DNA from 2 places in the Streptomyces sp. DT2A-34 genome. Region 1 is predicted to be linked to the other one. Evidence: riboswitches for the same ligand, from Rfam matches in the RefSeq annotation. Region 1 holds a riboswitch; the other holds the start of a gene.
What was found. Region 1 has a riboswitch for glycine ahead of gcvT (glycine cleavage system aminomethyltransferase GcvT). Riboswitches for the same ligand answer to the same signal wherever they lie in the genome.

Region 1 (8,666 bases):
GCTGTCGGTCTGTACTTCTCGGCCAGTCCGGTGCTTCCGGTTCCCGGCCAGTGTGGTGCTTCCGGCGTTACTTCTGCCGCTTGTAGAACGGCAGCGCCACGACCTCGTACGGCTCATGGCTGCCGCGGATGTCCACGCCGACCCCGGCCGTGCCCGGCGCCGAGTGCGCCGCGTCGACGTACGCCATGGCGATCGGCTTGCCCAGCGTGGGGGAGGGGGCACCCGAGGTGACCTCGCCGATGACCGCGCCGCCGGCGACGACCGGGTACCCGGCGCGCGGGACGCGACGCCCCTCGGCGACCAGGCCGACCAGGACGCGCGGCGGATTCTCCGAGGCACGGGAGGCTGCCGCGGCCAGCGCCTCACGCCCCACGAAGTCGCCCTCCTTCTCGAACTTCACCACCCGGCCGAGCCCGGCGTCGAAGGGGGTGAGGGAGGTCGACAGCTCATGGCCGTACAGCGGCATGCCCGCCTCCAGGCGCAGCGTGTCCCGGCAGGAGAGCCCGCACGGGACCAGGCCGACGCCCTCGCCCGCCTCGGTCAGCGCCTGCCACAGCTCGACGGCGTGCTCCGGCCTCACGAACAGCTCGAAGCCGTCCTCGCCGGTGTAACCGGTGCGCGCGATGAGGGCGGGCACGCCGGCGACGGTGCCGGGCAGGCCGGCGTAGTACTTCAGGCCGTCGAGGTCGGCGTCGGTGAGGGACTTCAGGATGCCGGGGGACTCCGGTCCCTGGACGGCGATCAGCGCGTAGGCGTCCCGGTCGTCGCGCACCTCGGCGTCGAAGCCGGTCACCCGCTCGGTCAGCGCGTCCAGCACGACCTGGGCGTTGGAGGCGTTGGCGACGATCATGTACTCGGTCTCGGCGAGCCGGTAGACGATCAGGTCGTCCAGGATGCCGCCGTCGGCCCGGCAGATCATGGTGTAGCGGGCGCGGCCCACGCCGACGGAGGCGATGTCGCCGACGAGGGCGTAGTTCAGCAGCTGAGCCGCCTCGGGCCCCGTCACGGTGATCTCGCCCATGTGGGAGAGGTCGAACAGGCCGGCCCTGGTACGTACGGCGTTGTGCTCGTCGCGCTCGGAGCCGTAGCGCAGGGGCATGTCCCAGCCGGCGAAGTCGGTCATCGTCGCGCCGAGCGAGCGATGCAGGGCATCGAGCGCGGTGTGACGGAGTTCTTCTGTACTGCTCATCGGACGGTTGTCTCCCAAGGGATGACGGGCGAGGTCGTTCCTCCCCATCTGTCATCGGAACCTGAGAGGTTCGCCACGACCGCCACAGGGACGATCACGGTTTGCACCTTGGGTGGAGCCACGCCTCTCGAAGAGAGAGGCAGCGGCCCGCTTTTCAGATGTGCCTCGCCCGCGCGGTAACGGGGCCTGAGAGATTCAAGGGAGGGACTTGCTCCTTCGGCGCCCCGGCGATGCACTGCCAGGGACTCTCCCGCGCGGATTCAAACGGCCGGTATGCAGTTGGCGCGCACATCATTGCATGCCGGGACGGTTCTGCGGCAGGCCGCGTCTGTAACCGGCTTGTGGCGGGAAGCGAACAAAAACCGAGAGATCCTCTATTACCTTCTCTTTACGCTCAGTGGGGATGGGTACCCCTGACCCCGGAGGAGGACGATGACGGTGAACCGCACGACGGCGTACGCCACGACCTCGGGCATCGCGCTGCCCAAGCAGCCCGCGGCCCCGGCCGCCGAAGCCCGCGGTACGCACCTCGCACCCGTGGTCCGCGACCTGCGCGAGCGTTCCGGCCACAGCCCGCACGCCCTGCTCTTCGGGCCCGAGGACCTCGTGGTGATCACCGGCCTGCCCGGCAGCGGCAAGTCGACGCTGATGCGCCGGACCGTGAAGGGCACCCGCGTCGACTCCCAGGACACCCGGGACCGCTGGGCCGCCCGCATGCCCCGCTTCCTCCCCTACGCCGTCTACCGCCCCCTGGTCCGCATGGCGCACTACGCCGGACTGCGCCGAGCCCTGCGCTCCGGCGAGGGCGTCGTCGTGCACGACTGCGGTACGCAGGCCTGGGTGCGCGGCTGGCTGGCCCGCGAGGCCCGCCGCCGCGGCGGCACCCTGCACCTGCTGCTGCTCGACGTCCCCCCGGGCACCGCCCTGGAGGGCCAGCGCGAACGCGGCCGGGGCGTCTCCCGCTATGCCTTCCTGCGCCACCGCAGAGCGGCCGCCCACCTGCTGCACTCGGTGGAGAAGGGCCACCTGCCCCAGGGCTGCGCCTCGGCGGTGCTGATCGACCGGGAGGCGGCGGACGTCCTGCGCCGGATCGACTTCACGGCCTGAGCGGCCGTAGACCTGCAGGGAGTGGTCACCCGCTAGCCTTTTGAGCCACAGCAGCGGTTCACAGCAGGCGGTTGAGAGCAGATGGACTTCCCAGCGGATCTCCCGGCGGACCTCCCCGCGGACTTCCCGGCACCGGCACACCCCCAGCCACACGGCGGGTGGCCCGGCAACGAACTGGAGGAGGTGCTCTCGGCCTCCCTCGGCGTGCCCTCGGCGGGCGGCCGGATCATCGAGGTGCTGGGCCGCAGCTTCGTCTGGGTGCCCCTGCCGGGCGGCGGCGGCCCGCACAGCGGCCCGCTGGACCTGCCCACGGTGGAGATCGGGGGCCAGGCGTACGTCCCCGTCTTCAGCTCCGAGGAACAGTTCCGCCAGGTCGCCGGCTCCCACATGTCGTACACCGTCGCCCCCGCCGTGGAGTTCGCCCGCGGTCTGCCCCCGCAGGTGGGCATCGCCCTGAATCCGGACGGCGTGGTCGGCGTTCCGCTGCCCCCGGCGGCGGTGGCCGACCTGTGCCGGGTGGGCCGCACTCCGCTGGACGGCCTCAACTCCGGCGGCCGCGTCAAGCTCTACGAGCCCGACTGGCAGGACGACCCGATCGACTTCCTCGCGGCGGCGTCGGCCGAGTTCGCCGAAACCGGCGTGGTCGTGACGGCCCGCCGCTGCCTCGCGGCGATCGAGACGGCCGACCCGGTGATGTTCATAGGCGTGGAACTCTCCCACTGGGAGGGCGACCTGCGCGCCGCCCCCATGGACGCCCTCGCCCGAGCCCTGGGCCGGGCCCCGGCCCAGTGGCCGGTCAACCTGGTCCTGTTGGACGTGGCCCAGGACCCGGTGATCGAGTGGATGCGCGCAAAGGTACGGCCCTTCTACCAGCGGAACTCGTAACGTCCCTCGGGGCCAGCACCCCTTGAGGGGCGCGGGGCTGTATCGACGTGCGGCTCCGCCGCGTGGGCGCGACAAGCCACACGCGACCCGCAGCCCGCAGACCACATCAAGTCCCGAGTTCTCAACGCTTAAGCTGGTTGCGAAAACGGCTGTTTCCCGAAGGGGCGGTAAAAGGTGAGCGCGAGCGGCACCACCTCGACCGGACAGGTCGAGCACATGCTGCGCCAGGTGACGCCCGGGCGCTACGACGCCTACGAGGCCCTCCTGCGCGCGCTCGCGACCCCGTCCACCGGCCAGGTCTGGATGCTGCTGTGGCACGGCCAGGCCGGCTCCCCGGACGCCCAGTACGGAAACATGGAGGTCGACGGCCACGGCTACGCCCCGTGCGTCACCTCCGCACAGGAGCTGTCGGCCAGCGGCTGGAACCGCTCGTACGAGGTCGTCGACGGAGTCGACGTGGCCCGCACCCTCTACCCGGACCACTACGGTCTCTGGCTGAACCCGCACGCCCCGGGCGGCGGCGTCGGCATCCCGTGGCTCGACCTGCGCCGCATCGCCACCGGCCTGGACCGCCAGCCCGCGGGCCCCCTGCGCCTGTCCGAGCCCGGTATCGAGATCCCGCAGTTCTACGCCCTGCTCGCGCAGAACGCCCACCGCACCCCGGCCGTCCGCTCTCTGCGCCGCGCCTGGGTGCAGCCGGCGCTCGGCGCGCCGTATCTCGCCATCGGGCTCGACGTGTACGACACCAGCCCGCCCGCCGTGGACTCGGTGCGCTCGATGATGTCGCAGTCGATCGGCGCGTGTCCGGACGGGCTGCCGGTGTCGACCGTGGCGATGTCGGACGAGTACGACCCGGTCGCCATGTGGATGCGGGCGAGCGCCCGCCCCTTCTACGACCGCGAGGCACACGCCCCCGCCCCCGCGCAGGCGCCGGCCGCCGGCTACGGCTACCCACCGGCACAGGGCCGTTACTGATCATCCGGCGGCTAACCTACTGTTCAGTCCGCAGCCCGGCTGTCGTAGCCGTAAGCGGCTTCCGACTTCGGTTTCGCAGGTAGATCTCCGCGCGTAGATACGATCGGAAGATCCCGGTCCATCCTCATACGCCCCAACTGGGTCCCGTCCGGCCGTCGTTACCCGCTGTTCGAATAACGGAACCCACCAGACAGCATCACGGTTGCGCATCCTTTCCCCGCCAACTCTGGCAACAGATCGCCAAAGCGTTGAAGACTCCCCGCTAGACACGGGCCGGTCGGTCCTGTGTACGAGTGGAAGCAACCGCTACAGCGGCAGCCAGGGGGGCCGACAACCGTCGGCCGAGAGGGGTCAGACTCACCGTGACGGCACCGATCGAGACCACCGGATCGCAGGCCGAGGCCCAGCCCGAGGCCGTGCTGAAGGGTGTCGAGTCCAAGCAGATCGAGGGCCGGTCTCTCGGGCAGATCGCCTGGACCCGTTTCAAGAAGGACAAGGTGGCGGTCGCCGGAGGCGTCATCGTCATCCTGCTGATCCTGCTGGCGGTGCTCTCCCGACCCATCCAGGCCCTCTTCGGACTGGACCCGAACGCCCTGAACCAGGACCTGATCGACCCCAACACCTCGCTGCCCAAGGGCGACTTCGGTGGCATGAGCTGGGAGCACCCGCTCGGTGTCGAGCCGAAGTTCGGCCGCGACATCGCCACCCGCATCCTCGAGGGCTCCTGGGTCTCGCTGGTCGTCGCCTTCGGCGCCACGATCCTGTCCAACACGATCGGCGCGGTCCTCGGTGTAGTGGCCGGCTACTACGGCGGCCGGGTCGACACGATCATCAGCCGGATGATGGACACCTTCCTGGCCTTCCCTCTGCTGCTGTTCGCCATCGCCATCTCGGCCACCCTGCAGGGCGGTGCCTTCGGGCTGGAGGGCCTGCCGCTGCACATCACCGTGCTGATCTTCGTCATCGGCTTCTTCAACTGGCCCTACCTGGGCCGTATCGTGCGCGGCCAGACGCTGGCCCTGCGCGAGCGGGAGTTCGTCGACGCCTCGCGGGGGATGGGGGCCAAGGGGCCCTACATCCTCTTCCGGGAGCTGCTGCCGAACCTCGTCGGCCCGATCATCGTCTACTCGACGCTGCTCATCCCGACCAACATCCTCTTCGAGGCGTCCCTGAGCTTCCTCGGCGTCGGCATCCAGCCCCCGCAGGCGTCCTGGGGCGGCATGATCAACCAAGCGGTCGACTACTACCAGGTCGACCCGCAGTTCATGATCGTGCCCGGTCTGGCCATCTTCGTGACCGTCCTGGCATTCAACCTGCTCGGCGACGGTCTCCGTGACGCTCTCGACCCGCGCAGCCGCTGACCCGCGGCCGCGGTGCGAGTCCAACAGGTTTCCAACAATGGAGGGGAAGCGGACCATCATGCGAAGGTCAACGCTGGCCGCGGTTGCGGCTATCGGCAGTGCGAGCCTGCTGCTCTCGGCATGCAGCAAGGCCGATGACGGCAGTGAGAACGGAAACAAGTCGGCTGGGGCCAACGCAGCGACCAAGGGTGTCGTCAACGCCTCCACCCAGAAGGGCGGGACGGTCACCTACGAGCTCTCCGACGTCCCGGACTCCTTCGACCCCGGCAACACGTACTACGCGTACATGTACAACCTCAGCCGGCTCTACGCCCGCCCGCTGATGACGTTCAAGCCCGCCGCGGGCGAGGCCGGCAACGAGCTGGTCCCGGACCTCGCGGCGAGCCCCGGTGAGCCCAGCGACGGCGGCAAGACCTGGACGTACAAGCTGCGTTCGGGCCTGAAGTACCAGGACGGCACGCCGATCACCTCGAAGGACGTCAAGTACGCCGTCGAGCGCTCCAACTTCGCGCGTGACGTGCTCTCCCTCGGCCCGAACTACTTCCAGCAGTTCATGGCGGACGGCGACAAGTACAAGGGCCCCTACAAGGACAAGAGCGCCAAGGGCCTGTCGTCCATCGAGACGCCGGACGACACCACGATCGTCTTCCATCTCAACCGCGCCTTCCAGGAGTTCGACTACCTGGTCGCGACGCCGCAGACGGCTCCGGTGCCCCAGGCCAAGGACAAGGGCATCGACTACGTCAAGAGCATCGTGTCCTCGGGCTCCTACAAGTTCCAGAGCTACGACGAGGGCAAGCAGGCCGTCCTCGTCCGCAACGAGAACTGGGACCCGAAGACGGACCCGCTGCGCAAGCAGTACCCGGACAAGATCGTCGTCAAGCTGAAGGTCAACCCGGAGACCATCGACCAGGACGTCCAGGCCGGTGACGCGATCGACCTCGCCGGTACGGGTGTCCAGGCCGCGACCCAGGCCAAGGTCGTCAACGACGCCTCCCTGAAGGCCAACACGGACAACACCTACGGTGGCCGCCTGGTCTACCTGGCGATCAACAACCAGGTCGCACCGTTCGACAAGGTCGAGTGCCGCAAGGCCGTCCAGTACGCCATCAACAAGGTCTCCGTGCAGACCGCCGAGGGTGGCCCGATCCGCGGTGACGTCGCCACCACCGTTCTGCCGCCGGACATCCCCGGCTACCAGAAGCAGGACGTCTACGCCACCAAGGGCAACAAGGGCGACGTCGCCAAGGCCAAGGAGCAGCTGCAGGCCTGCGGCAAGACGAGCATCACCACCAACATCTCGGCGCGCAGCGACCGTCCGCAGGAGGTCGACGCGGCCACCGCGATCATCGACTCGCTGAAGAAGGTCGGTATCAACGCCAGCCTGAAGCAGTTCCCGTCGGGCAAGTACTTCACCGACTACGCGGGTGTGCCGTCGTTCGACAAGAAGCAGAACATCGGTCTGCACATGATGCAGTGGGGTGCCGACTGGCCGTCCGGCTACGGCTTCCTGCAGCAGATCCTGCACGGTGACGCGATCGGCGCGTCCGGCAACACCAACCTCTCGTACATCAACGACAAGCAGATCAACGAGATGCTGGAAAAGGCCATCGCCACCGAGGACGAGACCGAGCGCAACAGCCTGTACGCGCAGATCGACAAGCGTGCGATGGACCAGGCCGCGCTCGTCCCGCTGACCTACTTCAAGGTCCTGCTGTACCGCCCGGCCAACTTCACCAACCTGGTGTCCACGGCGGCCTTCAGCGGTCAGTACGACTACCTCAACATCGGCACGACCAAGAAGTAGCCCCGGAAGGCAGGTGAAGGCTTTGGTGCCCGCGGGCTTCGCAGCCCGCGGGCACCAGCGCCGGTCCCCGTGATCTCGTACATCCTCCGTCGGACGGTCGCGGCAGTGATCCTGCTGCTGGTCGTCACCGCGGTCACCTTCGCGATCTTCTTCCTGCTGCCACGGCTCGCCGGCCAGACCGCCGACCAGCTCGCGCAGCAGTACATCGGAAAGAGCCCGACGAAGGCCGACATCGCCGCGGTCAAGCAGAACCTCGGTCTGGACCAGCCCCTGTACATCCAGTACTGGCACTTCATCAAGGGGATCGTGGCCGGCGCCACCTACGACCTGGGCCCCACCACGACGCACTGCAACGCGCCGTGCTTCGGCTACTCCTTCAAGAACCACGTCGAGGTCTGGCCGCAGCTCACCTCGCGCATTCCGGTGACCCTCTCGCTGGCCCTCGGCGCCGCCGTGATGTGGCTGGTGTCCGGCGTCGTGATCGGCGTGATCTCCGCGCTCAAGCCCGGCAGCTTCTTCGACCGCACCTTCATGGGCGTCGCGCTCGCCGGTGTCTCACTGCCCATGTTCTTCACGGGCCAGCTCGCGCTGTTCCTCTTCACCTTCCAGTGGCCGATCTTCGGACGCACCTATGTGCCGTTCACCGAGAATCCGGCCCAGTGGGCCAACACGCTCATTCCTGCTTGGTGTTCGCTGGCGCTCCTGTACTCCGCCATTTACGCGCGGCTGACCCGCTCGGGCATGCTGGAGACGATGAACGAGGACTTCATCCGCACGGCCCGCGCCAAGGGCCTGCGCGAGCGCAAGGTCGTGGCCCGGCACGGGCTGCGGGCCGCGCTGACCCCGATCATCACCGTCTTCGGCATGGACCTGGGGCTGCTGCTCGGCGGTGCCGTGATCACCGAGAGCGTCTTCTCGCTGCCCGGCATCGGCCAGTACGCGGTGCAGGGCATCACCGACAACGACCTGCCCCCGATCCTCGGCGTCACCCTGCTCGCCGCCTTCTTCGTCGTGATCGCAAATCTCCTGGTGGACCTGCTGTACGCCGCCGCCGACCCGCGCGTGAGGCTCTCGTGACCGAACTGTCCAAGACCGGTGCCGCAGTGGGCGAGCCCTCGCCCGCGAACGCGCCCGACGCCTTCCTCGCGGTCCGTGACCTCAAGGTGCACTTCCCGACCGACGACGGCCTGGTCAAGTCCGTCGACGGGCTCAGCTTCCAGGTGGAGAAGGGCAAGACCCTCTGCATCGTCGGTGAGTCCGGCTCGGGCAAGTCCGTCACCTCGCTGGCGATCATGGGCCTGCACCGCCTCGGCGCGCGCGGCAAGAACGTGCGGATGTCCGG
Region 2 (8,666 bases), 5.8 Mb from region 1:
AGGCGATCCAGGTGAACGGCGTACGCGTTGTCGCGGACACCTATCTGACGGATTCCGGCAACAGCGTGAGCGTCGACGGGAACAAGATCAACGCGCCCTATCGTTTCAAGGTCATCGGCAAACCGCAGGACCTCGAACCAGCGCTCAACATTCCTGGAGGCGTGGTGCAGACTCTCGAGAAGGAGCAGGCCACCGTAATCATCGAGCGGTCGGACAAGATCGTCGTGGACGCCTTGCGAGCGGCGAAGCGGCCTGACTACGCTCGGTCGTCCTCCCAGTGAACCGGGGGTGCATGGGGGACATCAGGCGAGGGCATGAGGTTGCGGGGGGTCGGCGCACCGAATGGGTGGTGCGTGGTGGAAACTGTCTGGTGGAGACGGACGTTGTGAGGGTGTCCGGGTCGTTCAGAGAGTGCAGTCAGGGTTCGTCCTGCCCCACGGGCGGGTCTGTTTCGGTCAAGGGGAATCGCCCGTGAAGTTGTTTGCGAAGTTGTTCGGCAAGAGCGCGCGAGAGGGCAGGGACAATGCCACCGCTCGTCATCGCGCACAGGGGGATGAGGAAGGCCAGCGGCCGCTGTTCAGGGACCAGGTGCCTGGGCCGGGCGGTGACATTCCCGGTGGTCAGGGCGCGCCGTCAGTTGACCCTGCCCAGTCCGGCGGCATAGGTTTCGGGCAACCGTCAACCTCAAGTACGGGTGGAGGGTTTTCCCCGATGTCGGCCCTGGTGTGTACGAGGTGCGGTAACCGCAACGCGGAGAACAGCCGCTTCTGTTCCAACTGCGGCGCGCCGCTGCGGGCCGGTGCGGCCGCGGAGCGCCCGTCCGAGACGACCTCCACGATCTCCATTTCAGGCCTTGAGGCCTACGACGCCGAGGCCACCGGCCAGACGCAGATCCCGGCGCTGTCGCCCGAGGCCCAGGCGGCCGTCGACGCGCTCCCGCTGGGTTCCGCGCTTCTGGTGGTACGTCGGGGACCGAACTCGGGCAGCCGCTTCCTGCTGGACGGCGATCTGACCACGGCCGGGCGGCATCCGCAGAGCGACATCTTCCTGGACGACGTCACGGTTTCGCGTCGGCACGTGGAGTTCCGTCGCAGCCCGGACGGCTCGTTCACGGTGGCCGACGTCGGCAGTCTGAACGGCACGTACGTCAACCGTGAGCGGATCGACCAGGTCGCTCTGAACAACGGCGACGAGGTCCAGATCGGCAAGTACCGTCTGGTGTTCTACGCGAGCCAGCGGGGCTACTGACCCTCCCCCGGAGCCCGTCCGGGGAGACCCAGGGAAGGTCCATGCTGAAATCACCGAGCGGCGGTGCCGGGCACGGCATCGCCGCCACGGACAGTCGGCTGCTGAGCATCGGCGCGGTGCTGAACGTGCTGCGCGAGGAATTCCCTGACATCACCATCTCCAAGATCCGCTTTCTGGAGTCGGAGGGCCTCGTCGAGCCTCAGCGGACCCCCTCGGGGTACCGCAAGTTCAGCGCGCAGGACGTCGAGCGGCTGGGACACGTACTGCGGATGCAGCGGGACCACTATCTGCCGCTCAAGGTGATCCGTGAGCACCTGGACGCCATGGAGCGCGGGGAGGCGGTAGCGCTGCCGCCCCTGGGCCGTCAGCGGGACGGCGAAGCAGTCCTGGAGCCGGCCGAGAGGCGCACGGTGGCCCGGATCGGGCGGGCCCAACTGCTCGCCGCCGCCGAGATCGGTGAGCAGGAGCTTGAGGAGTGGGAGTCGTACGGGCTGATCACTCCACTGCCGGACGGGGCATACGACGCGGAGGCGGTCACCGTGGCCTCGCTTGTCGCCGAGCTGGGGCGCTTCGGGATCGAGCCGAGGCATCTGCGGGTGATGAAGGGCGCCGCCGACCGTGAGGCCGGGCTCGTGGACCAGGTCGTGGCCCCGTTGAGGCGGCACCGCAATCCGCAGACCAGGGCACACGCGGAGGCGCGTGCGAAGGAGCTCGCGGGGCTCACGGTGAAGCTGCACGCCGCGCTGGTGCAGACCGCTCTCGGGGTACGGCTGCCCTGAGTCGGCCTACCCGAGGAAGGCCGGATCGGCCACCCGTTCTCGGCCCGACTACCCAAACGTCCCGAGCACGGCCTAGGGTTGCTGTGTGAACGAGCTCGATGTCGTAGGTGTCCGGGTCGAAATGCCCTCCAACCAACCGATCGTGCTCCTGCGCGAAGTGGGAGGCGACCGCTACCTCCCCATCTGGATCGGGCCCGGGGAGGCGACGGCCATCGCCTTCGCCCAGCAGGGCATGGCCCCCGCGCGACCGCTGACCCACGACCTGTTCAAGGACGTGCTGGAGGCCGTCGGCCAGGAGCTCACCGAGGTACGCATCACGGACCTGCGTGAGGGCGTCTTCTACGCCGAGCTGGTCTTCGCCAGCGGCGTCGAGGTGAGCGCCCGCCCGTCCGATGCCATAGCGCTGGCCCTGCGCACCGGAACGCCGATCTACGGCAGCGACGGGGTGCTCGACGACGCGGGCATCGCTATCCCGGACGAGCAGGAGGACGAGGTGGAGAAGTTCCGCGAGTTCCTCGACCAGATCTCGCCCGAAGACTTCGGCACCAGCAGTCAGTGAGGCGACGTGGGCGGCGGCCCGGCGGACTCGCGGTCCGTGGGGGTGCGGCCCACAGTCGGTTACGGCTCAAATGCCGGTATTTGCCAGCGGCGAGCGCGAGCGTCCTACGCCTTGCTCCGAGCGCATTCGGCTAGCCTTTCCCCGCGGTGGGGTACGGGAAACCACTCCTAGGGTGATTATCACTCGGCGTGCCGAGTGTGGCGATCGTTGACGCACCCCTGGTGACTGCCTACCGTCGAGAAGGCAGGTCAAGGACGGAGGTCGGCGTGAGAAGCAGCGGCGACGGTACGGCTGGGGGTGCCCCCGGACGCAGTTTCGGGGCAAGCGGCCCGTACCCGCTTCAGAGCCCGCTTCAGGGCAGCGCGGCCGATCACGCTGCGCAGCGACCGACGGCCGTGCCGAGCAGTGGCGGAGGGGCGGCGTCCATGGAGACCGAGCAGATCGGCTACCGCGGTCCGACGGCGTGTGCGGCCGCCGGCATCACGTACCGGCAACTGGACTACTGGGCCCGCACCGGCCTCGTCGAGCCGAGCGTGCGGCCCGCGTACGGGTCGGGGACCCAGCGGCTTTACAGCTTCCGGGACGTCGTCGTCCTGAAGATCGTCAAGCGGTTCCTCGACACCGGTGTGTCGCTGCAGAACATCCGTACCGCCGTGCAGCATCTGCGGGAGCGGGGCTTTTGTGATCTGGAGCGCATGACGCTGATGAGCGACGGTGCGACGGTCTACGAGTGCACCTCGCCGGACGAGGTCCATGCGCTGCTCCAGGGTGGGCAGGGGATCTTCGGGATCGCCGTGGGTGTGGTGTGGCGGGACGTCGAGAGCGCCTTGTCGCAGCTGCACGGGGAGCGGATCGACACCGGGGAGACTCTGGTCGGGCACAATCCGGCCGATGAGCTGGCTCGGCGGCGTAACCGGGCCGGCTGAGCGGTCCTTGTGGCCTTCGACAGCGTGCCTCGCGGGGGTCGGGCGTAGGGCGAGGTCCGGCGGATCGCGGACCAGGCGGTCGTAGCAGGGCATTGTCAGTGGCGTGAGGCAGCATCGTAGATGTGAGGAACGCGCCTACGATCCTGCATCTCGACATGGATGCCTTCTACGCTTCGGTGGAGCAGGCATCCAAGCCGAGCCTGCGCGGGAAGGCTGTGATCGTGGGCGGGCTCGGGCCTCGGGGAGTCGTGGCCACCGCGTCCTACGAGGCTCGGGTGTTCGGGGTTCACTCGGCGATGCCCATGGCGCAGGCTCGCCGACTGGCGCCGAATGCCGCGTATCTCGTGCCGCGCTTCGGGATCTACCGTGACGTCAGCGAGCAGGTGATGGCGCTGCTGCGGGAGCTGTCGCCGCTGGTGGAGCCGCTGAGCCTGGACGAGGCCTTCGTGGATCTGGAGGCCGCGGGAGCGGCCTGGGACGAGGGATCCGCGCGGCTGGTCGGGGCGAAGCTGCGCGCCGACATACGGGCGGTCACCGGGCTCGCGGGGTCGGTGGGGCTGGCCGCGTCCAAGATGCTGGCGAAGATCGCCTCGGAGCAGGCCAAGCCCGATGGGCTGGTGGTGATCGAGCCCGGGACCGAGCGGGCGTTGCTCGGGCCGATGTCCGTGCGGACGTTGCCGGGGGTGGGGCCGGCGACGGGGGATCATCTGCGGCGGGCCGGGATCCACACGGTCGAGGAGATCGCCGAGGCGGGTGAGGACGAGCTCGTTCGGCTGCTGGGCAAGGCTCATGGGCATGCCCTGTACGCCATGGCGCTGGCGCACGACGAGCGGCCGGTGGTGGCCGAGCGGGAGGCCAAGTCGGTGTCGGTCGAGGACACGTATGACGTGGACATTCACGACCGGGTTCGGGTGGGCCTGGAGGTGCAGCGGCTCGCCGATCGTTGTGTGCGGCGGTTGCGGGGGGCGGGGTTGTCCGGGCGGACCATCGTGCTGAAGGTGCGGCGGTACGACTTCTCCACGTTGACCCGTTCCGAGACGCTGCGTGGGCCCACGGATGATCCGGCGGTGGTGCGGGAGGCTGCGGCGCGGCTGCTGGATTCCGTGGACACGACGGGGGGTGTACGGCTGCTGGGGGTTGGGGTCAGTGCGTTGGCCGACTACACGCAGGAGGATCTGTTCGCGCAGGCCGCGGGGGAGCAGGTTGAGCACTCCGAGGAGGAGGGCGACGACCACGAGGAGCCTGCGGAGGAGCGGCAGTCTGTGCCTGTCGAGCGGCGGTGGCCTGCGGGGCACGATGTGCGGCATGCCGAGTACGGGCATGGGTGGGTGCAGGGGAGCGGGCTTGGGCGGGTGACGGTGCGGTTTGAGACGCCTGAGTCGTCGGAGCCGGGGCGGGTGCGGACGTTTCGGGTTGACGATCCGGGGTTGGAGGCGGCGGATCCGTTGCCGTTGGTGCGGAGGAGACATGGAGGGGGTGGGGGGCGCGGGGACTCCGGGACTGGTGGGGTTTTAGAGGTGGGGGACTTCGGATTGCCGGAAGGGGATGGTGGGGGCGTGGGGGAGGTGCCTGTGGCGTCTGGATAGGAGGTGCGGGGGTGGACGCTGCCGTGCGGTGGCGTGGAGGGCGCCGTGGGGTGGGGGCGCTTGCCCGCGCTGGCGGGGTGCCGCTGCGCCCACCCGTGCCGCCCCAGCGGCACGACTGCCCGCAGCTACGTACGTTGAGCGGCGGCCTTGTGCCGCAGCCGCAGCTATGGCTGGTGGGGGCGACTCCTCGTGCAGTGGTTTTGGCAGTTGTGGCCGCTGGAGCGGTCCGGTGTGCAGGGCGTGCGTAGCTGTGCACGGTGGGCGGGCGGTCCTGTAGAGGCTGTGCGCGGACTACGCACGCTGGGGCAGGCCGTCCTGCAGGGGGCCGTCCGCGGCTACACGCTCGGCAGGCCGTCCTGTGGGGCCGTCCGCGGCGTTGCAGGCTCGGGCGGTGGCGCCTCCTGCAACTGCGCGGAGCTGCCGCTGGGGCTGCGCCTGTGTAGTGCCGTGCGCAGCTACGCCCGGTGGCCGGGTCGTCCTGTAGGGGGTATGCGGCGATACGCACGTTGAGGCGACGGCGCCTTCCGCCGCTGCGCGCAGCTGCCTGCTGGGGCGGGCCCGACCGGTAGGGGCGCCCGCAGCCATTGACTGCTGGGGCGGCTCGTTCTGTAGGGGCGTCGGCAGCTGCGCAGGCTGGGCGGCTCGTCCTGGAGGGGGCCGTCGGCACAGCTGCGCTCTCCGGGCGGATCGTAGCTGCGGAGGCTGGGGCGGCGCGGCCTGCACTGGTAGGCGCGGCTATGGGCACTCGGGCGGTGCGTCCTGTGGTGGTTTCCGCAGGTGGGTTGGTGGGGCGGTCTGTTCTGAGGTGGGGGCCGGGGGGTAGCTGCCTGGTGTGGTCGTGTGTGATCAGCGGTGGGGGTGTGTTGGTCTGGGGCCGTTGTCTTCTGGGGTTTCCGTGCCTGCCAAGTTGCCGAAGTCTCGGTCCGGGGGTGGGGAGGGCGGGGCCACGTCGAGGCCGTAGTGGTGGTAGAGCTGGAGTTCCTGTTCGGGGGAGAGGTGGCGGCCGACGCCGAAGTCGGGGGCGTCCTTGATCAGGGCGCGGTCGAAGGGGACGTGGAGGCTGCCCTCGAGCATTTCGCTGGGCTCCAGGGGGACGAAGGCGTCCCGGGAGAACAGGCCGGTGCGTATCGCTGCCCATTCCGGCACTCCGGTCGCGTCGTCGAGGTAGACCTCGTCGATGGTGCCGATCTTGGTGCCGTTGCGGTCGAAGGCCTTGCGGCCGATCAGGTTGCGCGGATCGATGTCGGTCTGCACGGGCCCTCCACTTGGTCGCAACTCCATCCGTAAGCACTACGAAAAGGCACTTTGGTGAGCCCGGCCACTCGAAGGTTCGTGCGTTGACCCCGCTGGTAGGCTTGCTAGCGGCTGCTGACCCCGTGCGGGAGAGTCCTCCGGACACCATCCGGAGGCGCCGAAGGAGCAAATCCTCCCCGGAATCTCTCAGGCTCACGTACCGCACGGACGAGGTCACTCTGGAAAGCAGGGCGGGAGCCGACGGCTTCCGCTCTCACCGACGGTGAAAACCGGGAGCCCCTGTGGCGATCCCGGTGAAGCTCTCAGGTTGAGATGACAGAGGGGGAGGCCGTCCGGGTACCCGTGCCGTGGTGCCCCCCGAAGGTCGTGTCAGACCAGGAGGCCTCCGTAATGACCGCCCATCGCATTCCGCTCTCCGAGCTCGAACAGGGGATCCCCTTCGAGCAGCGTCATATCGGTCCTGATCACGAGGCTCGCGCCAAGATGCTGGCCCACGTCGGGTACGGCTCGCTCGATGAGCTCACCGCCGCCGCGGTGCCGGATGTGATCAAGAATGCCGACTCCCTCGATCTGCCGGGGGCGCGTACCGAGGCCGAGGTGCTCGCCGAGCTGCGGTCGCTCGCCGATCGCAACCAGGTGCTGGACTCGATGATCGGGCTCGGGTACTACGGGACCTTCACGCCGCCGGTCATCCTGCGCAATGTCATGGAGAACCCTGCCTGGTACACGGCCTATACGCCGTACCAGCCGGAGATCTCTCAGGGGCGGCTCGAGGCCCTGTTGAACTTCCAGACCATGGTCGCCGACCTCACCGGGCTGCCGACCTCCGGTGCCTCGCTGCTCGACGAGGGGACGGCGGCGGCGGAGGCCGTGGCCCTGTCCCGGCGCATGGGCAAGAACAAGAAGGGGCTGTTCCTGGTCGACGCGGATGTGCTGCCGCAGACCGTCGCCGTGATCGAGACCCGGGCCGAGCCGGCCGGTGTGGAGGTCGTCGTCGCCGACCTCAGTGGCGGGATTCCGGCCGACGTCGCCTCCCGTGAGATCAACGGCGTGCTCCTTCAGTATCCGGGCGCCTCCGGTGTCGTACGGGACATCAAGCCCGTCATCGAGCAGGCCCATGAACTCGGTGCTCTCGTCACCGTGGCCGCCGATCTGCTCGCGCTGACGCTGCTGAAGTCGCCCGGTGAGCTCGGGGCGGACATCGCGGTCGGGACGACGCAGCGGTTCGGTGTGCCGATGGGCTTCGGCGGGCCGCACGCGGGTTACATGGCCGTGCACGAGAAGTTCGCGCGCAGCCTGCCGGGGCGGCTCGTGGGTGTGTCCGTGGACGCGGACGGGAACAAGGCATACCGGCTGGCCCTGCAGACACGTGAGCAGCACATCCGGCGCGAGAAGGCGACCAGCAACATCTGCACCGCTCAGGTGCTGCTCGCCGTGATGGCCGGGATGTACGCCGTGTACCACGGGCCCGAGGGTTTGAAGGGCATCGCCCGGCGGACGCATCGGTACGCCTCCCTCCTCGCCGCGGGTCTCACGGCGGGTGGGGTCGAGGTCGTGCACGGCTCCTACTTCGACACGCTGACCGTGCGCGTGCCTGCGAAGGCCGCCGAGATCGTCGCCGCCGCCCGGCAGAACGGCGTCAACCTGCACCTCGTCGACGCCGACCACGTGTCCGTCGCCTGTGACGAGACCACCACGCGGGCCCAACTGGGCGCCGTATGGACGGCGTTCGGGGTCGAGGGGGACATCGAGGCGCTGGACGCGGTGACCGAGGACGCGCTCGCGGGCGGGCTGCTGCGCAGCGACGACTACCTCACGCACCCCGTCTTCCACCAGAACCGCTCCGAGACCGCGATGCTGCGCTACCTGCGCAGGCTCGCCGACCGCGACTACGCGCTGGACCGGGGCATGATCCCGCTCGGGTCCTGCACCATGAAGCTCAACGCCACGACCGAGATGGAGCCGGTCACCTGGCCGGAGTTCGGGCAGCTGCACCCCTTCGCGCCGGCCGAGCAGGCGCAGGGCTATCTGACGCTCATCCGTGAGCTGGAGGAACGTCTCGCCGAGGTCACCGGCTACGACAAGGTGTCGCTGCAGCCCAACGCCGGCTCGCAGGGTGAGCTGGCCGGGCTGCTCGCCGTACGCGGATACCACCGGGCCAACGGGGACGAGCAGCGGACCGTGTGTCTGATTCCGTCCTCCGCCCATGGGACCAACGCCGCCAGCGCCGTCATGGCCGGCATGAAGGTCGTCGTCGTGAAGACCGCCGAGGACGGTGAGATCGACGTCGAGGACCTGCGGGCCAAGATCGAGC

Region 2: another riboswitch for glycine. It lies ahead of gcvP (aminomethyl-transferring glycine dehydrogenase); the one in region 1 lies ahead of gcvT (glycine cleavage system aminomethyltransferase GcvT).

What each region holds. Positions count from the first base shown of each region.
Region 1 is NZ_JASTWJ010000001.1:2,829,648-2,838,313, reverse strand. It holds gene gcvT (glycine cleavage system aminomethyltransferase GcvT) at 68-1,189, opposite strand; glycine riboswitch at 1,354-1,452, opposite strand; gene QQM39_RS12290 (AAA family ATPase) at 1,622-2,296, shown strand; gene QQM39_RS12285 (enhanced serine sensitivity protein SseB) at 2,378-3,181, shown strand; gene QQM39_RS12280 (enhanced serine sensitivity protein SseB C-terminal domain-containing protein) at 3,356-4,156, shown strand; gene QQM39_RS12275 (ABC transporter permease) at 4,519-5,517, shown strand; gene QQM39_RS12270 (ABC transporter substrate-binding protein) at 5,555-7,324, shown strand; gene QQM39_RS12265 (ABC transporter permease) at 7,394-8,401, shown strand; gene QQM39_RS12260 (ABC transporter ATP-binding protein) at 8,398-8,666, shown strand, end outside.
Region 2 is NZ_JASTWJ010000001.1:8,605,499-8,614,164, forward strand. It holds gene QQM39_RS38435 (DUF881 domain-containing protein) at 1-281, shown strand, start outside; gene QQM39_RS38440 (FHA domain-containing protein) at 343-1,248, shown strand; gene QQM39_RS38445 (MerR family transcriptional regulator) at 1,290-2,027, shown strand; gene QQM39_RS38450 (bifunctional nuclease family protein) at 2,113-2,586, shown strand; gene QQM39_RS38455 (MerR family transcriptional regulator) at 2,853-3,512, shown strand; gene QQM39_RS38460 (DNA polymerase IV) at 3,635-5,098, shown strand; gene QQM39_RS38465 (PRC-barrel domain-containing protein) at 5,945-6,352, opposite strand; glycine riboswitch at 6,468-6,564, shown strand; gene gcvP (aminomethyl-transferring glycine dehydrogenase) at 6,743-8,666, shown strand, end outside.